Regions from separate parts of the Shewanella decolorationis genome, predicted to be linked through region 2. Evidence: predicted binding sites of a transcription regulator. Region 2 holds the regulator's gene; each other region holds the start of a gene.

Evidence for each region. The regulator sigma-54, encoded in region 2, starts transcription at its own class of promoters, with help from an activator protein. The targets are predictions, from matches to a motif close to GTTGGCACGNNNNTNGNNT.
Region 1: EYR25_RS05980 (flagellar hook-length control protein FliK) is a predicted target of sigma-54. The motif match lies at 3,109-3,127, and genes of this name have one in related genera.
Region 3: EYR25_RS09710 (P-II family nitrogen regulator) is a predicted target of sigma-54. The motif match lies at 3,166-3,184, and genes of this name have one in related genera.

What each region holds. Positions count from the first base shown of each region.
Region 1 covers NZ_CP037898.1:1,327,998-1,333,895, reverse strand. Annotated here, with positions in the region: gene fliM (flagellar motor switch protein FliM) at 1-663, opposite strand, end outside; gene fliL (flagellar basal body-associated protein FliL) at 704-1,225, opposite strand; gene EYR25_RS05980 (flagellar hook-length control protein FliK) at 1,308-3,026, opposite strand; gene fliJ (flagellar export protein FliJ) at 3,182-3,628, opposite strand; gene fliI (flagellar protein export ATPase FliI) at 3,640-4,977, opposite strand; gene fliH (flagellar assembly protein FliH) at 4,946-5,893, opposite strand; gene fliG (flagellar motor switch protein FliG) at 5,880-5,898, opposite strand, start outside.
Region 2 covers NZ_CP037898.1:549,868-555,765, forward strand. Annotated here, with positions in the region: gene mgtE (magnesium transporter) at 1-108, opposite strand, end outside; gene EYR25_RS02385 (HPr family phosphocarrier protein) at 309-584, opposite strand; gene rapZ (RNase adapter RapZ) at 571-1,425, opposite strand; gene ptsN (PTS IIA-like nitrogen regulatory protein PtsN) at 1,422-1,865, opposite strand; gene hpf (ribosome hibernation promoting factor) at 1,868-2,155, opposite strand; gene EYR25_RS02405 (RNA polymerase factor sigma-54) at 2,184-3,659, opposite strand; gene lptB (LPS export ABC transporter ATP-binding protein) at 3,765-4,496, opposite strand; gene lptA (lipopolysaccharide transport periplasmic protein LptA) at 4,493-5,044, opposite strand; gene lptC (LPS export ABC transporter periplasmic protein LptC) at 5,031-5,591, opposite strand; gene kdsC (3-deoxy-manno-octulosonate-8-phosphatase KdsC) at 5,588-5,898, opposite strand, start outside.
Region 3 covers NZ_CP037898.1:2,120,574-2,126,471, forward strand. Annotated here, with positions in the region: gene EYR25_RS09690 (LysE family translocator) at 1-547, shown strand, start outside; gene EYR25_RS09695 (hypothetical protein) at 682-1,491, shown strand; gene EYR25_RS09700 (Lcl domain-containing protein) at 1,591-2,325, shown strand; gene EYR25_RS09705 (hydrolase) at 2,363-2,905, opposite strand; gene EYR25_RS09710 (P-II family nitrogen regulator) at 3,230-3,568, shown strand; gene EYR25_RS09715 (ammonium transporter) at 3,579-4,829, shown strand; gene EYR25_RS09720 (hypothetical protein) at 4,946-5,293, shown strand; gene EYR25_RS09725 (tetratricopeptide repeat protein) at 5,412-5,898, shown strand, end outside.

The sequences.
Region 1 (5,898 bases), 780 kb from region 2:
AATCATCGAATACGGCATAGTGATATGGAAATCGCCGCCACCGCCATCAACCTCGATATGGAAAGAGTTAATCACCACCACTTCAGTGGGACTGACGATGTTCGCCATTGCAGGGTTTACTTCGGAGTCTAGATAATCAAACTCCACATCCATCACGGGTGCCCAAGCATCTTTGTAGTCTTCAAAGATAATCTTAAGCAACAGTTGCACAATCCGACGTTCGGTTGGGGTAAATTCACGGCCTTCAATCTTGGCATGGAAACGACCGTCACCACCAAAAAAGTTATCCACCAAAATAAACACTAAGCGCGCTTCCATGGTAATAAGCGCGGTACCTTTTAAGGGATGAAAACGCACCATATTCAGACTGGTTGGAACGAATAAGGTATGTACGTACTCACCAAACTTAAGCATTTGCACACCGTTAATCGACACTTCGGCCGCACGACGCATCATGTTGAACATGCTGATCCGCAAGTGGCGGGCAAAACGCTCATTCACAATTTCGAGCGTGGGCATACGTCCACGCACAATACGGTCTTGGGAGGAAAAGTCGTAGGAGCGAGCTTCCAGCCCCGCGGCATCATGCTCACTGTCCTCTTCGACGTCATCCACTCCATGTAAGAGCGCATCAATTTCGTCTTGGCTTAATAAATCACTCACAGTATTGTCTTCGCCTCTTTAACGTGCTGAAGATAAAGGGTTATTGCATTACAAACCCGGTAAAGAGTACTTTTTCAACCACTTTACGTCCGGTCACGGATTGCAAGGTATTTTGTACACTCAAGAGCGCTAATTGCCGTAATTCGTCTTTACCTGCCTGAGTACTCAGTTTTTGCACATCTGCCCCGCTAAAGGTGGTTAACAACGCATCCTCAATTAATGGAATATGCTTTTGGGTCAACACGTCATCATCTTGGCCTCGAACCATCAATTGCACTTTAATTTCGACAAGTCGAGAGCGGTCTGGCCCAGGAAGATTGAACAAAAATGGACGTGGCATAGGCACATAAGCGGCCATTGCAGGTTCCGCAGCAGGCGCCTCTGCTTCGGTTTTAGCGCCTTCAGCATCAGCGGGTACTTCATCACTACTACCAAGAAAAAACCACAGAGCACCACCAATTAGTAGGGCAGCTAAAACACCGACCCCAATAAAAATAAATAGCTTCTTTTTACTTTTAGGCGCTTCGGTACTTTCAAGTTCTAATGATTCTTCCTTGGCCATCTTCTGTACTCTTTAATTGGCTAAATGCGGGAATGGATTACGATGCGGATTATAATCCGCTTTATTACTATAGGTTACCTTCTTAAGCGTAATAATCTATACCCGAATTTAAACTAGTTGCTTGATTTAAACCTAAATCTAGCTCTTCTGCCGAGAAATCATCCATATTTCCGCTGCCCGAACCACCCGCTTCGCCAAATCCACCCTCGCGACGTTGACCTTGGTCACCATGGGAAACATGACTGTCAGCCAATTGCATACCTTGTTCCTGTAATAATTCACGCAGGCGGGGAATGGCTTGCTCAACCACATCGCGGGTCTGCGATTGGGTAACATGGAACTGCACTTGCGTTTGGTCGCCATGTACTTGCACTTTAACTAGCATATGACCCAGTTCTGGCGGATCTAACCGAATTTCAGCCTGCTGGATCCCTTGGCTTACCATAGTCACCAACTGCTGTTTCATCACGGGTGAAAAACGCTGGATCATTTCCTGCATTTGGTTTTGTGTCTCTAACCCCTGGCGTAAAGAAAGCTGCACTTGTGGAATATCCTGACGATTTGTTACCTGCGTAGTCAAAGAATGCAATGAGGATACAGGTTTAAATTCAACAGGTTTAGATTCAACGCCCGATGATTCGTCTGTATTGAACGACGTTAAGCGACTATCTTGCTGTGTATCGAGACTGACGGCTAACTTGGCATCCTTTAGTAAAAATCCAGCAGAAATTTCAGCTCGGGAAGGATTTTCTGTAGCAAGATCAGGGTCAATGCTCACAGATCCTAAGCTATTGGAATCTTTAACATTCGAAACAGAAGCTGCATTAACTTGTAATATATCCACATCGCTAGCAGAAGCTTTGATTGATGCTTGATTATCCATAGCTAGAGGTGACATTGCTGTATCGGTCCGTGGTGTAGGCATATTCATCACCTTACCGCTAAGCTCCATCTCTTTTGTACCTAGTTCTTTTGAACCTAAAATAGGCTCTCCATCAATGGGTAAAATATGATTTTCAGGCGGTTTAACAAATTTTTCTGTTCGCTTCCCAGTTAATAGTGATGCATCATCAATCATTTGCGAATCGTCAACTAAAACACCTTGAGCATCGGGTTCCTCCAATGCCACAGCTTTAATATCGACAGAAGGCACCACTTCGACACTATCTGTATCAGTAATATCTTCGATTTTGAGTTGAGGCAACTTAGCTGCGGATTGGCTATTACTTTGCTCAGATATTGATTGGCTAAGAGCTTGTGATGTTGTTGGTTTATCTGTGCCATTTGTTGTTTTTGCAAGGGTTGCATCAGCTTCGACTTCATCAGTGACATTTGATTGGGAAAACCTAGCAAGTTCATCAGAAAAAGAGCCTACAACTATAGATTCTTCAGCAGGAGGAAGTACATCAACAGGTTCATCGGCTTGAGGAAGTGCACTAGATAATATAAAGGAAGATGCTGGTTCTGCATCTTCAGTTGCTATGATATCAGCATCAAGCGGCAAAGCTTCACCCGGTGCTGCCGCTTTCTTCATCTCATTTGCCATCCCAATCTGGGCAAAAATTAAGTTGATATCGGCTTTATCATCGGTATCACTCTCGTCCACATTCGTCTCTGATTGTGACGATTTAACTGGCGCTTCTTGAGAAACTCTAGTTTTCGTTGATGGAGTAGAAGTAGATGTTACTGATGCCAATGCAACAGAAAAATCTTCACTATTAGTATCTTGTGACATCGTCTTGCCAGAGCTTGCACCGTTTTTCGCGCTTGGCGCTAATAGGATATTGTTCATTTGTTGCATATCAGCTCCTAAACATTCGCCCGAGAAAATTCTATTCAGGCAACGTCAATTTATGCGGCTTCTGCCATATCTGGTATAAAGCAAGCAAATAAAATGCCAACAAATGGAGGTTACAGATTTAAGAAACAACTTAAACAAGCAATGGCAAGCTTTGGTTAGGGTTTATTGCGGCGAAAAAACTGTTGGGAAGCAAATTCATCGGTCATCTTTTGCTCTTTCTTCAACTCAAGTGCTTGGCGTTTTTTCTCTTTATTCTCTAAGAGTAGTTCTACCGCCTTGCGTTTCTTTTGCTTCTCGAGCCAATGCTGCTGACGATAATTTTTTTGCTTCTCACCATCGGCGACCACACGATTTTGCTGGGCAATCGCCTCATCGATTTGCCGAATAAAACGGTGAAATTGGTGATAATGACTGGCGCTGATGGCTTGACCTTGCTGTGACTGCATCTGCTTCATGTAGTCCAAGCGATAATTGTTGAGTGCATCCAACTGATTTTGTCGCTTTTGACACTCTAATTGCGCCGACTTTAGCAGTAATGCTGCTTGCTCCTCTGCATCGAGGGCTAATTTTAATACCAGTAACAGAGGATCGGCATTCGCCATAACAGTCTCGATTATTTACATTGCGCCGCGAGTTGCCCAAGCATGACTTGGCTATCGGCAAAACTAAAGGCATCACGCATGGTCTGCCGTAAGAAGGCATTCATCGCAGGTTGCAGGCGTATGGCGTTATCGATTCGCGGATCGCTGCCTTGGGCATAAGCCCCGATCGAAATCAGATCCTTATTCTGCTGATAAAGGGAATAGGTCTGTTTAACGCGGCGCATGGCTTCTAAGTGCTCGTTTGAAATCACCATTGGAGCCACACGGCTAATGGAAGCCTCAATATCGATTGCGGGATAGTGCCCAGAATCAGCCAGTGCACGGGAGAGCACAATATGCCCATCGAGGATCGCCCGAGAAGCATCGGCAATCGGATCCTGTTGATCATCGCCCTCGGTCAACACGGTATAAAATGCGGTGATAGAACCCTGTCCAGGGCCTCCATTACCCGCCCGTTCAACTAAACGCGGTAATTTGGCAAATACCGAAGGTGGATAACCTTTAGTCGCCGGTGGTTCACCCACGGCTAAGGCTATTTCCCGCTGCGCCTGGGCGTAACGAGTCAAGCTATCCATTAATAACAATACGTTATAGCCTAAATCCCGAAAATACTCGGCGATACGAGTCGAGGTTTCACAGGCGCGCAGGCGCATCAGCGGTGAGGTATCGGCGGGCGCCGCCACCACAACCGAGCGTGCTCTGCCCTTTTCCCCGAGGATTTCTTCAATAAATTCTTTAACTTCGCGACCACGCTCACCTACCAGCCCCACTACAATAATGTCGGCCGTGGTACCTCGGGTCATCATACCTAGTAGCACACTCTTACCCACACCTGAGCCAGCAAATAGGCCCATACGTTGGCCCTTACCAACGGTGAGCATGGCATTGATGGCGCGCACCCCCACATCGAGTGGTTCAGTAATCGCACGGCGAGAAAGTGGGTTGATAGCGTTACTGTGCCTCGGCGCCTGTTGCTCAGTCGATAAAGCGCCAAGACCATCTAATGGCACACCATTACCGTCGAGCACTCGTCCGAGCAGGGATAAACCGACATTGAGCCCCGCCTGCTCACCGAGGGGAATAACCCGCGCGCCAGGTAACACGCCGCGTAATTCTTCAATCGGCATCAGATACAACAGCTCATCGTCGAAACCGACAACTTCGGCTACCAACTCTCCCGCCATGGTTTCGATGGAGCACAAGCTACCAACGGGAGCTCGACAACCACTCGCTTCTAAGGTCAAGCCAACAACACGCACCAGTTGACCACTGGCGACGGCTCGAAACGGCGGGACTTTGTCGATGCAATGATTCAGCTTATTCAGCAGTTGATGGCGGCGATTTTGCATCTTCCTCTCCATCATGTTGTTGCTGGTTGCTTCGAGCTTCGTCATCTAACTCGATGGTCGAGGCAATTTTAGCGGAATTTTCCTCGTCAAGGTCCGCTTGGCGCTGTTGTTGCTGATGGCTTAAATGGGATTGCTGGTTACGTAAGGACTCAAAGACCGCATCAATGCGCGAAGATAGGGTTAAATCCACCAACGAGCGTTGGCTGCTGATAATACAGTCTCCCGAATTTAAGCTGGGGTCGGCCTCTAACTGCCACTGATTACGGTTTAATTGGGTACGGGTATAAAGCTGTTCAACCAAAGCGACATCGTCGGGATGCATGCGAATACTGACGCTTTGCTCTTTAATCGGCAATGATTCAACCCCTAAACGCAGCGCAGATAAGATTTGCTCTGGATGAGTCTTAAGTTCATGGCCAATCACCGATTTAGCCAGCGCCATAGCGAGTGTCATTAAGGAGTGCTCAATATCACCATCGAGTAATTGCAGTGGCTTTTCAAACTGACTCAGCAGCCCTTCAAAGCGAGTGACTAATGATTTGGCTTCGGCAAGCCCAGCTTCGAGGCCCTGCTCATGCCCTTGCGCGAGACCTTCTGTATGGCCTTGCTCTAATCCTTCAAGCCTGCCCTGCTCTAGCCCTTCGGCGTAACCTTGAGTCTTGCCTTCGTTAAAACCTTCTTCTTCGGCCTGGGCGCGAATGTCTTCGATTTCCGCCATTGTCGGCGGGGCAACGGTTTCCGCTGACACTGTTTTCGGCGCTTGTTGCGGGCTGTAACCGAACAAGTTAGACATACTCACGTCTTCGGTTTCCGTTACATCGGGTAATTGCCAATGGCTGAACTCGATTTCAGCGTCGCTCACCACCCGATGAGACAATTTGTTGTCGCTATTGTCACTCCGATTAGAGGAACTCATCGCCA
Region 2 (5,898 bases):
GTTTTGCAGCATTTGCCTGACATGCACAAACATACCGCTATTGAGGGCATGGCTCAGTTGGTCGAGACGTTGTTCGACTTGTAAGCTGTCTGAGGCTTCTACAGGCATGTTTCCTCCAAGGTGGCGACGGTGGATAGGCGGGCGTTTAGCTATTGAGGACTTAAGCCAAAGCGCAGCAGTATATTGTAATTGAGCGCACGGGAGGGCGTCGAGTCACAAATGTGTTTAACTTGTATAAGGTGCTGAAATCAAAACCAAACAGGGTACTGAATAACGGCAGGGATCATCGAGATGAGATGTCGAGGCTATTAGCAGGCTTCGTCGAACTTAGCGTCGATAAGCGCGCAAATGGCATTGAGTGCAGGCTCCGCATCCGGGCCTTCGGCAATCAGGGTAATGGTTTTACCCATGCCAGTTTCTAGCATAAGGAGCCCTAACACACTGGCGGCAGAGGCCTGTTTTTCACCTTGGATCAGCGTAATGCTGGCATCAAACTCTGAGGCCAACACCACGAGTTTTGTCGCGGCGCGGGCATGTAAACCAAGCTTATTGCAGATGGTGACTTGGCGCTCAAGCTTTGGCATGGCTTAACTCTCGGTGGCGGGCATTCACTTTGTGTTTACCGTTGCTAAAGCGTTTAGCCAGTTGCTCGGCCACATAAACCGATCTGTGTTGACCGCCAGTACAGCCGATGGCGATGGTCAGATAGCTGCGGTTATTACGCTCTAAGTGGGGCAACCAAGTCTCGAGTAAATTCTCGATTTGCCAGATGAACTTATTGACCAGTGGCTGGCGATTTAAAAATTCCGCCACGGGTTCATCTAGGCCGGTTAGTGGACGCAGTTCGAGTTCCCAATGGGGATTAGGTAAAAAGCGCACATCAAACATAAAGTCGGCTTCGGTTGGCATACCATGCTTAAAACCGAAGGACTCAAAGTTAATCACCAGTTCCTTATCGACACTGCCAAGCAGGATTTGCCGTACTTGGTCGCTGAGTTCATAGATATTCAGATTCGAGGTATCTATGTAGTGATCCATCTGCTGAGACAGGGGCTCGAGCAATTTGCCTTCAAGCTTAATGGCTTCTTGCAGAGAAACACGGCTCTTAGATAAGGGATGTAAGCGTCGAGTCTCGCTGTAGCGTTTGAGTAGCACTTTATCGCTGGAGTTTAAGAAGAAGCTAGTAAGTTCAGTGCCCGCAGGCAGGCTGGCAAGCTGTTTGACGAGTACCTTGTCTTGCTCCGGCAGGTTACGCACGTCGACGCTGATGGCGACGAGATCGTTACTGCCCTTGAGCTGTTCGAGTAAGCTGCCAATCAGCGGCAAAGGAAGATTGTCGACACAATAGTAGCCGAGATCTTCAAGCACTCTTAGTGCGACCGATTTGCCCGAGCCTGAGCGCCCTGACACTATGACCAGTTTCATCCAGTGATTACCTGATAGAGTTCCGTTTCATCATGCGTCTTGCGCAATTGCTTCAATATTTGTTTGTCACTGAGCTTTTCAGCCATGCAGGACAAAGTGCTTAAGTGCTGTTGACATTGGTCAGCAGGCACTAGCAGCGCAAATAAAATGTCGACAGGTTGTTTATCGATAGCATCAAAGGCTATCGGCTCCTCACATTTCACCAATATGGCTATGGGTTGTGTTATATCGGTTAATCGACCATGTGGAATGGCGATGCCGTTACCTATACCTGTGCTCCCCATCTTTTCGCGCGCCACAAGGCTTTCGAAGATCTCTTGAGATGAGAGGGTGGGGTACTGGGCAGCGGCTAAGTCGCTGATAAGTTCCAGTACCTTTTTCTTACTGCCCGGAGTGGCGCAGGTCGTGCATTCCGGCCGCAGTATGGTACGAAGTTCCATTGCTAGTGTTTTGTTAACTTCTCTTTGTGTTTAATAACCTGACGATCAAGCTTGTCGATCAGGACGTCTATGGCAGCATACATATCTGCATGCTCTGAAGTCGCGAAGACTTCACCACCGGTGAGGTTGATTCTCGCTTCGGCAATTTGTTGCATTTTCTCAACATTGAGCACAACGTGCACATTATTGATCTGTTCGAAATGACGTTCAAGTTTTGAAAACTTTTCCTCAACATAAGCCCGTAACGATTCAGTAATCTCGATATGGTGTCCACTCAGGTTTATTTGCATATAAACGTCCTCCGATTTCCACTTTAGGCTATAAACTTTTACGCTGATTGGAAGGGGGAATAAGCATCGCTTCTCTGTACTTCGCAATGGTTCTGCGCGCAACGTTAATTCCCTGTTCTGCCAGAAGTTGTGCCATCTTGCTGTCGCTTAATGGTTTTTTCTGGTTTTCCGCTGCAACCAGTTTCTTAATGAAGGCTCTGATTGCCGTGGATGAGCACTCACCGCCATCATCAGTCCCGACGTGGCTTGAGAAGAAATATTTTAGTTCAAAAAGTCCCTTTGGGGTATGCATGTATTTTTGTGTGGTCACCCGTGAAATGGTGGACTCATGCATCTCTACCGCTTCAGCGATATCGTTTAGGACCATAGGTTTCATGGCTTCTTCACCGTATTCGAAGAAACCCTGTTGGTATTGCACTATGCAGTTTGCCACCTTGAGCAGTGTTTCGTTACGGCTTTCAAGGCTTTTAATAAACCACTTGGCTTCTTGCAGATGCCCGCGGATAAATTGGCTATCGGCTTGGCTTTTGGTGCTGCGCGCCATGGCTGCATATTGCTGATTAACATTGATTTTTGGCATGCAATCTGGATTTAACTCGACCACCCAGCGACCGTTTTTCTTCGATACCGACACATCGGGGATGACATATTCTTCATCAACAGGGGTGATGAGCAAACCGGGACGAGGGTTTAAGGTTTGGATCAGCGCTATGCTGTCCCTTAACTCGTCTTCTTTGAGTTTGGTCTTACGCATCAACAACCTAAAATCGCGGGCAGCGATCAGATCTAAATGATCTTTGATCAGCATGCGGGCGTTTTCGAGGTGTGGAGTATCCGGTGAAAAGTGGGAGAGTTGGATAAGCAGACATTCGCTTAAATCCCTTGCGGCGACACCGACGGGATCGAAGTGTTGAATACGCTTGAGTACGGCTTCGACTTCATCCAGTTCTATTTCGGGATTGCCCATGGCTTCGAGGATATCTTCAGTACTTTGAGTGAGATAACCTTGATCGTCGATGGCATCAATAATCGCGGTAGCGATGGCTAAATCGGTTTCAGAGAAGGGCGTGAGGTTTTTCTGCCATTCTAAATGTTCGTAAAGGCCTTCACTGGTTTCCCCTTGGAAGGGCATGTCATCTTCACGGCTGGCGCCTGAACCTGAGTTTGGCGATGCGGTAAAGACTTCATCCCAAGTGGTGTCCATGGGCAGTTCTTCGGGCAAGGATTCTTTGGTCAGCGACTCGGCAATGTCCACGGTGGAATTGTCTTGTTCCTGTGGCTGAGCCGTCGTTTCGCTAAAGTCGGTATCGGCGATATCTTGATTACGTTCGCTAGGCGCGTCGAATTGCTCCTCTTCCAGCTCGAGAAGAGGATTAGAGTCTAAGGCTTGCTGGATCTCTTGCTGCAGTTCCAATGACGACAGTTGCAACAGACGAATGGCCTGTTGGAGTTGTGGCGTCATGGTTAACTGTTGACCCAGTTTGAGCTGGAGTGACGCTTTCATGTTACCGCTGATCCCTACGTTATTATTTTGAATTTAGGCCGCTTGTTATCATATTGATGGCGCTGATAAGCCAAAATTCAAGGCTAATTGGCTCTGTTTAAGTAACTATAGCCTGAATTGTTCACCTAAGTACACAGCCCTAACTTGCTGATTGTCTAAGATCTCTGCGGGAGTTCCTTCGGCTATCAGGTTTCCGTGACTGACAATGTAAGCATGTTCACAGACGTCTAAGGTCTCACGCACATTGTGGTCTGTGATCAGTACCCCAAGGCCTCGGCTCTTGAGTTGTTCGATGATTTTCTTGATATCGATAACCGAAATCGGGTCGACACCGGCGAAGGGTTCATCGAGCAGAATAAACTTAGGATTGGCCGCTAAGGCGCGGGCAATTTCGACGCGGCGACGTTCGCCGCCCGATAACGACATGCCTTGGCTATCGCGAATATGGGTGATATGGAACTCTTCGAGCAGATGTTCCAGCTCTTCTTCGCGTTGGTCGCGATTGAGCTCTTTACGGGTTTGCAGTACCGCCATGATATTGTCGTGCACGGTCAGCTTACGGAAGATACTGGCTTCCTGTGGTAGGTAACCAATGCCTTTGCGAGCGCGCAGATGCATGGGATCGGCAGTTAAATCATCGTTATCGATAAAGATATGGCCTTTATCGCTTTTGACTAAGCCCACGACCATGTAAAAGGTGGTGGTTTTACCCGCGCCGTTTGGGCCGAGTAAGCCGACGACTTGACCCGTTTTGACCGTCAGGCTGACATCTTTCACAACCTGACGACTCTTATAACTCTTGGCGAGATTCTGTGCTTTTAAGGTGATTTGGGTCATTTAGGATCCTGTTTTTTCACAGGTTTGTCTGCGGGCTGATTCTTGAGTTCTTCCTGATAGTTGTCAGGTTTAATAATGGTAATCACGCGATCATCACCGCTACCCGTGCTCTCCGCGATCAGTTTTTGCTGAATAATATCGTAACGGATGAGGTTACCCGTGACTTGGCTACCCGCTTGGTCAAGGGTCGCTGAACCCGTTAAGGTTAAGGTACGAGTCGCCATTTCATAGCGAATTTCTTTGGCACTTGCTGAAGCAGGGCGTCCATCATCCAGAATTTGGCTGTAGGTCGCAGGATTCCCCGTTGCGACTAAAATCTTGCTGTTTTCGCCTTCGGCAGAAAACGCACGTAGTTGATTTGCATTAATTTTTATCGAGCCCTGGGTTACTTCTACCGGACCGAAGAAAATGATCTGGTTATTTTTAATGTCCGCAGTTTGGCTGACGGCTTTGATTTTTACTTCTTGCTGTAAGTCACCGACCTTGGCGAAGGCGCTCATGCTAGTGATTAGCATTAGGCCGACAAGTAATATGTTATTTTGCTTCATAGGTTCCTACTACCTGACTGGTCAATTGCACTTCCTGCGCGTTAAGGTCGGCATAAAGGCCTTGCCCTTGAATATTAAAATCTTTCCCTGTGACGTAAATGATGCGGTCAGAGGTCATTATCATAGTGTTGAGATCGAGTTCTAAAAAACTGGTGGACAATGTCTGTATGGGTTCACCAGGGCTGATGGCATCGATAATAACATTCTTTTCTAATACAACCTTGCCGGTATCTTTGTTGAGTCGACCTTGGTCGGCTCGGATCTGCCATTTTGCTTTACCTTGGTCGGGATAGACAAGATAGACAGGCTGAGTAAAGTCGGTCTGGTTTTTCAGCTCATAGTGCTCCATGTGCTTTGCCGTGACGCGACTGTTAACTTGCCCTTGCTCATTAAACTCAATGCTACGCAGATCTTCGATAATGTAATCGGGTCTATCACTGACGTTCAAGCTGTCATCCGTATCGCCACCACGTTTTTGCTGCACTTGCCAATATAGCACCAGCGCAGTACCAAAAAAGGCGATAATGGCGAGGGTCACACGACTCATATGCTCATCCCATGGGCGGAAGTGAACTTATTTTGGCTCAGCAACAGCAGATCCGTGAGTTCCCTGAGTGCGCCATGTCCACCATTTAAGTGAGTCACAAAATGGGCGTGTTGACGGACATAGGGATGACCATCGGCAACACAGACGGCAAGGCCGACCACATTCATTACTGGTAGGTCGACAATATCATCACCGATATAGGCGACTTCTTCTGGGGTGACATTGTAGAGCGACAGTAGCTCTTCATAGGGGACGAATTTATTATCCACGCCCTGATAAATATGGGTCACACCCAGAGCCGTCATGC
Region 3 (5,898 bases), 1.6 Mb from region 2:
TACCATTTTGAGTTTAACTGGCGTCAGCTTAGTGATTAAAAGCTCCCATACCTTGTATCTGTTAGTGCAATTGCTGGGCGCTTCGTATTTGGCGTGGATGGGATTTGGCGCGCTTAAGGCTGCGGTGACCTTTTTCAGTAAACCCAAAACCGTATTGAACGGTGAGGGTGCCGATTCCTCTGGGTTTGCAACAACCTCAGAACACAGCATTGATATGCCCATGGCGGGTACTGTCAACGTTTTAACTCCTAAACAGGGTTTTATGAGGGGGCTTTATACCAATTTATTGAATCCCAAGGCTTTAGTGTTTTTTATCACCTTGTTCTCCGCCCTGATCACCCCGAGCGTGACGCCCGTGACTAAATTTGCCGCCGCGTTGATGTTATTTGTGTTGTCACTGCTCTGGTTTGGCTTTTTGGCACTCATGCTCTCAAAAGCCAAGGTGCAGCAAAAGTTGCAACGACTCACGCCTATCATCGATGGGGTAATTGGGGTGATCTTTATGTCGGTGGCGGTAGCGATAGTCTCGAGTTTGCTGTTGGCTTAAGATACTGGGAGCGAGGCTGTAATTAGGCTTTTAACACATAGGCTTGGGTGGGATTGTTTATGTTTATCCCACCTTAGCTATGCTATCCTTGCCAAGTCTTAATTTGGATGTTTTTGACGTTAAAGGAATAAGCCATGCCTCATGCTCTGTCTTCTCGAACATATTCAGGTATTCATCGACTTTCGCGTTTAGGGCTTTATGCGGGCTTGCTGCTAGGGAGTCTAAGCCTAGTGCCTCAGGCTATGGCCGCTCTAGAAGCGGAATATGTGCCGCAGGTTCAAGCCTTGATTGATGCGGCCAAGGCGGGTGATCGTCAGGCGATTGCCGAGCAAATCTCTTATCCCCTCCATCGGGAATACCCGCTCCCCGATGTGCAAAATCCACAGCAAATGCTGGCGAGATTTCAGCAAGTGTTTGATAGCAAGTTGCTGAGTCAAATCGCCAATTCGACCACGGAGAACAACTGGGAGACTATGGGCTGGCGCGGCATTATGCTCGATCACGGCAGTGTCTGGTTGGATTTTGATGGCAAAATCTCGGGCATTAATTACCAAAGCCCAGAGGAAGCTAAGTTAAGGGATGAGCTGATCGCGCAGCAAAAAGCGATGCTACACGAGAGTGTGCGCGAGTTTGCTAGCCCAGAGCTGGCGTGGGAAACCGCTCGATTCATCATTCGTGTCGATGCCATCGATAATAACCAATACCGTTATGCAGCTTGGGCAAAGGGCAAATCCCTGAGTGAGAAACCTGATTTAGTCCTCACAAAGGGTAAATTGGTGCGTGAGGGTACTGGCGGTAATCATTTCTTCCAGTTTAAAAGTGGTCCCTATCGCTATGTTTGCGATGTGATAGTGCTCAGCGCTGAAGAGAGCCCCGTGGGCATACTTTATGTTTACAAAAACGATCAATTGCTGGTGCAGGAGCCTGTGATTAAGGCGTTATAGCTTAATTGGCCATTCGCTTAAGGCTAATTCCCTGAAGCGAATGCCATCAAGGTTGTCTGTAACTGTCTTTTTATAAACCCTGGATTTAGGTTTGTTGTGATGATTAATACCGCCAAAATTGCCGTTTTCGGCACAGCCATAGTGCTGTTGTTTTTACTCACTGAATGTCGCCAAAAAGAGCAAATTCCCCTGTGCGGGCATGTCGAAGGTACGCCAATCGATACTAGCTTTGATGGCGGCCTCGATAATAACGACCGCACTCTTGCATCAACCCACTGTTTAAAAATTAGAGCACTTTACGATAAAAGTGATCGTCAAACGAAATGGTTTAGCAGTTCGCCTTCTATTGCTGTGATGAACGCCTTAGGTTATCTAAAACAAGATGATGCCAACAACAGTGGCGATTCCTATGCGATGACATTTAACGTGCAGGAGGAGTTTGTATTTGGTCCAAGCCGAGGAGAATATGCGCAGTTTCGTCAGGATGGTAAGGGCGTTATCTTACCCGGCACCGAAGCAGCCAAAGGCAATGAGGCTAAGGTTGGTGTTAACGGTCAGTTTGACCGCTGGTGCCAAAAATTGGCCTCAATCGAGTTTGCTGGTAAAGACAATTGGCGCAGGCCAACAGAGCAGGAGTTAAATACCCTCTATGGGTACGGCGAGAGTCGCGCAGCCTACCAACGTGCGCAGTGGAGCTCGACAATCCCTTCTTGGTCTAGCACAGTGTATGAGACTGAATTCGAGGTCGGCATTATCTCGGTCGCCTCCAGCGGTTATAGCTTTCGCAGTTATGCCAATAGTGCCAAATTTGCTGTTTGTGTCGCGGCGTTTTGATTCACTAAAGAGAGCTTGAATAAGCTCTCTTCTCGCCTTATTTAATCAACTTTATCAGCGCCTTAAATCTATCGCCTTGGGCTTCGTGTTGCAGTTCAAATAATAGTGACTCCACATTTGTGAGGCTTGCCCCTTTGGCGATCATCATTTGAATGCCCAGCTGTTTATTATCAACGCTACGGGAAGATACGGCATCGGCAACGACATGCACAGAGTAATGCTGGTCGAGCAGATCACGGCAAGTCTGGTATACGCAAACATGGGTTTCTATCCCCGCGAGCAGCACCTGTTTGCGCCTTGTTTGGGTTAGTGCATTGGCAAATTCATCACAATACCAACCACTAAAGTGTTGCTTGGCAATGGGCGAGCCCGTTTTTTCGAGTAAGGTTTTTAACTCTTCAGTGGTCGAGCCTAGTTTGGCGGGTAATTGTTCGAGCCAGAGAATGGGGATCTCGAACAGCTGCGCACCTTGGATCAATGTACTTAGCTGTTGGTGGAGTTTGGCTGTGTTATCCATGATCTGAGCGAGTTTTCCCTGCACATCGACGATAACGAGTACACATTGTTCGGGTTTTAACATCGGGTATTCCTTCTGCGCGGGTGGAATAAAGGCATCGTTTAGCGATTGCTCTGTTTATTTTTTGATTTGTTTATTTTTTACACTGTTAGTAAACCCTAATTGGCCAACCTCACCAATAGGGCAAAAGTCGAATATAGCGTGCACTTAAATTGCTCACTAAAAGAGTGCGTTGCCCTCACGCTTGCACAAGTCTGGTGCATTTTTAATCGCCGCACTCAGGGTGATTCTTTATTATTTATTTAAAATCAATGCATTAAAAATATGGCCTGATGATTGAATTACCTTTGCTACAAGTTAATAACAATCGCGTTTTTGGAGGTCAGGATGAAACTAGTCAGCGCTATCATCAAGCCATTTAAATTGGATGATGTCCGTGAAGCTATCGCCGGTATTGGTATTGAGGGGATGACGGTGACCGAGGTTAAAGGTTTTGGCCGTCAAAAGGGGCACACAGAGTTGTATCGTGGCGCCGAGTATCAGGTGGATTTTTTGCCAAAAGTAAAACTAGAAATTGCCACTAAAGCAGAAAATCTCGACATGTTGATTGAGGCAATTACCACTGCGGCTCATACGGGAAAAATTGGTGACGGAAAGATTTTCGTTATCGACTTAGAACATGCCATCCGTATCCGTACGGGTGAACTCGACACTGAAGCGCTATAGGGGGCGGAAGATGGAAGAACTAACAAAATTAGGCGTGACAGTCTCTGAGCTGCGTTTTGCACTCGATACCTTTTATTTTTTGATTTCAGGCGCTTTGGTTATGTGGATGGCTGCGGGTTTTGCCATGCTCGAAGCTGGCCTAGTGCGCTCTAAAAATACCACCGAAATTTTAACTAAAAACGTGGTGTTATATGCGATTGCCTGTGTGATGTACCTATTGATCGGCTACAACATTATGTACGTCGACAATGCCGAAGGCGGCTGGTTGCCTTCACTCGGTACGCTGATTGGCTCACAAGCTAGTGATGCTAACCATGCCTTAGAATCTGACTTCTTCTTCCAAGTCGTGTTTGTGGCAACGGCGATGTCGATTGTCTCTGGCGCCGTGGCGGAGCGGATGAAGTTGTGGGCATTCCTTGTCTTCTCCGTGGTGATGACAGGCATTATCTACCCCGTTGAAGGCTACTGGACTTGGGGTAAAGGCTTTATCTCTAGCTTAGGCTTTGTGGACTTTGCCGGTAGCGGTATTGTGCACATGACAGGTGCTGCTGCGGCTATCGCTGGGGTGTTACTGCTCGGTGCTCGTAAGGGTAAATATGGCCCTAACGGCCAAGTCAACCCAATCCCAGGCTCTAACCTGCCAATGGCGACCTTAGGGATGTTTATCCTGTGGATGGGCTGGTTTGGCTTCAACGGTGGCTCACAATTAATGGTTTCAGATGCGGCCAATGCAAGCTCTGTCGCTAAAGTTTTCGTAAACACCAACACCGCGGCCGCTTTTGGTGCTATCTCTGCCCTCGTTGTGTGCAAAATGATATGGGGTAAAGCGGACTTAACCATGATCCTCAACGGTATTCTGGCGGGCTTAGTGGCGATTACGGCTGATCCTTTATCGCCTTCACTATTGATGGCGGGTGTGATTGGTTTAGTGGCTGGTGGTTTAGTGGTGTTCTCAATTGTGGGCTTAGATCGCATTAAGATCGACGATCCAGTTGGCGCGATTTCGGTGCACGGCGTGGCAGGTTTCCTCGGTTTAATGTGTGTACCGTTATCAAATGCCGACGCCACTATCACAGCGCAATTAACCGGTGCAGCGATTATCTTCGCTTGGGTATTTAGCGCGTCATTTGCGGTATGGTTTGTGCTGAAGATGACCATGGGTATCCGTGTTTCTGAGGAAGAAGAATATAACGGTATGGATGCATCTGATTGCGGTATCGACGCTTACCCAGAGTTTGTGACAGTCAAAAGTGCAGGCTAACTGGTGTTGATATGACTTGATGCCTCTAAGGGATAAGAGGATAGTAAAGCAGAGCCAAGTGCTCTGCTTTTTTTATGGGTATTCGATTCTACTTGCACCGCAACAAGGAGCTAACGATGCGCTTAATCTTTGATCTCACAGCACCACTCAGACGCACCTGTTTGCTTGGGGGCATTCTGAGTGCACTCTTTGCCTTACCCGCTTTTGCGGGGCAAGTCGTAGTGACTCGCTCGGATGAGCCTTTCGATGCTTTTGCTGTTCGCGACCAAGTATTGAAAGATTATGAATGGCAGGAATCCTTGAGAAGACAGGAGCAAATTCAAATTCTGCAGGCTTTGCCACTTGGTTGTATTGCCAAGCTAAAGCCTTACCCTTACTTTACTTGTGGTCAGGATAACTACCGACCTTATCGTTATCAGCAGCAGGATGTGTATATCAAGGTTGATACTCCAACGCAGCGTTAACTCTCAAGCTGCCGCAATCCTTCGCAGCGAGCTGTTATTTTTTGTAACCATTTAATGACGTCTTTTTGGCCAAGTGTAATAAGCTCAAATAGGAGCCTTATGGTCTGGGGGACATCTCATGATACAACTGCGCACCATCTCAAGCGGCATAATCTGCTCATTATTACTTTTACTCTTATGGGGTTGCAGCTCAACAGCCCCAAAACCTAGTGATGAAATCGATGCCCTATTTGCAGATTCGTTGTTTAAATCTGTCAGTAATATTCCGAGCGTCGAGGATATTTTCAGCCTTCCACCCTCTGTGGCAGCCGATGTCAGGCGAGCCTACGATCGCTATAGCTTATCGACAAAAAATCCCGTCGCGGTGCACGAATGGTTAGCGAGTTATATCAATGCTAACCAAGATGGCGGCCATAGCGATTTTCGCTATCAAGATAATTTGACTCAAACCGCCAGCGAAACCTATGCTCAGCGCGCCGGAAACTGTATGTCGCTGGTGGTGATGACATCGGCCTTAGCGGATGTGTTTAAAATTGGCACTGAGTTTCAGGATATTGCGATTGAACCTGTGTGGGACAAACAGGGCGAATTTTATCTGATCAACG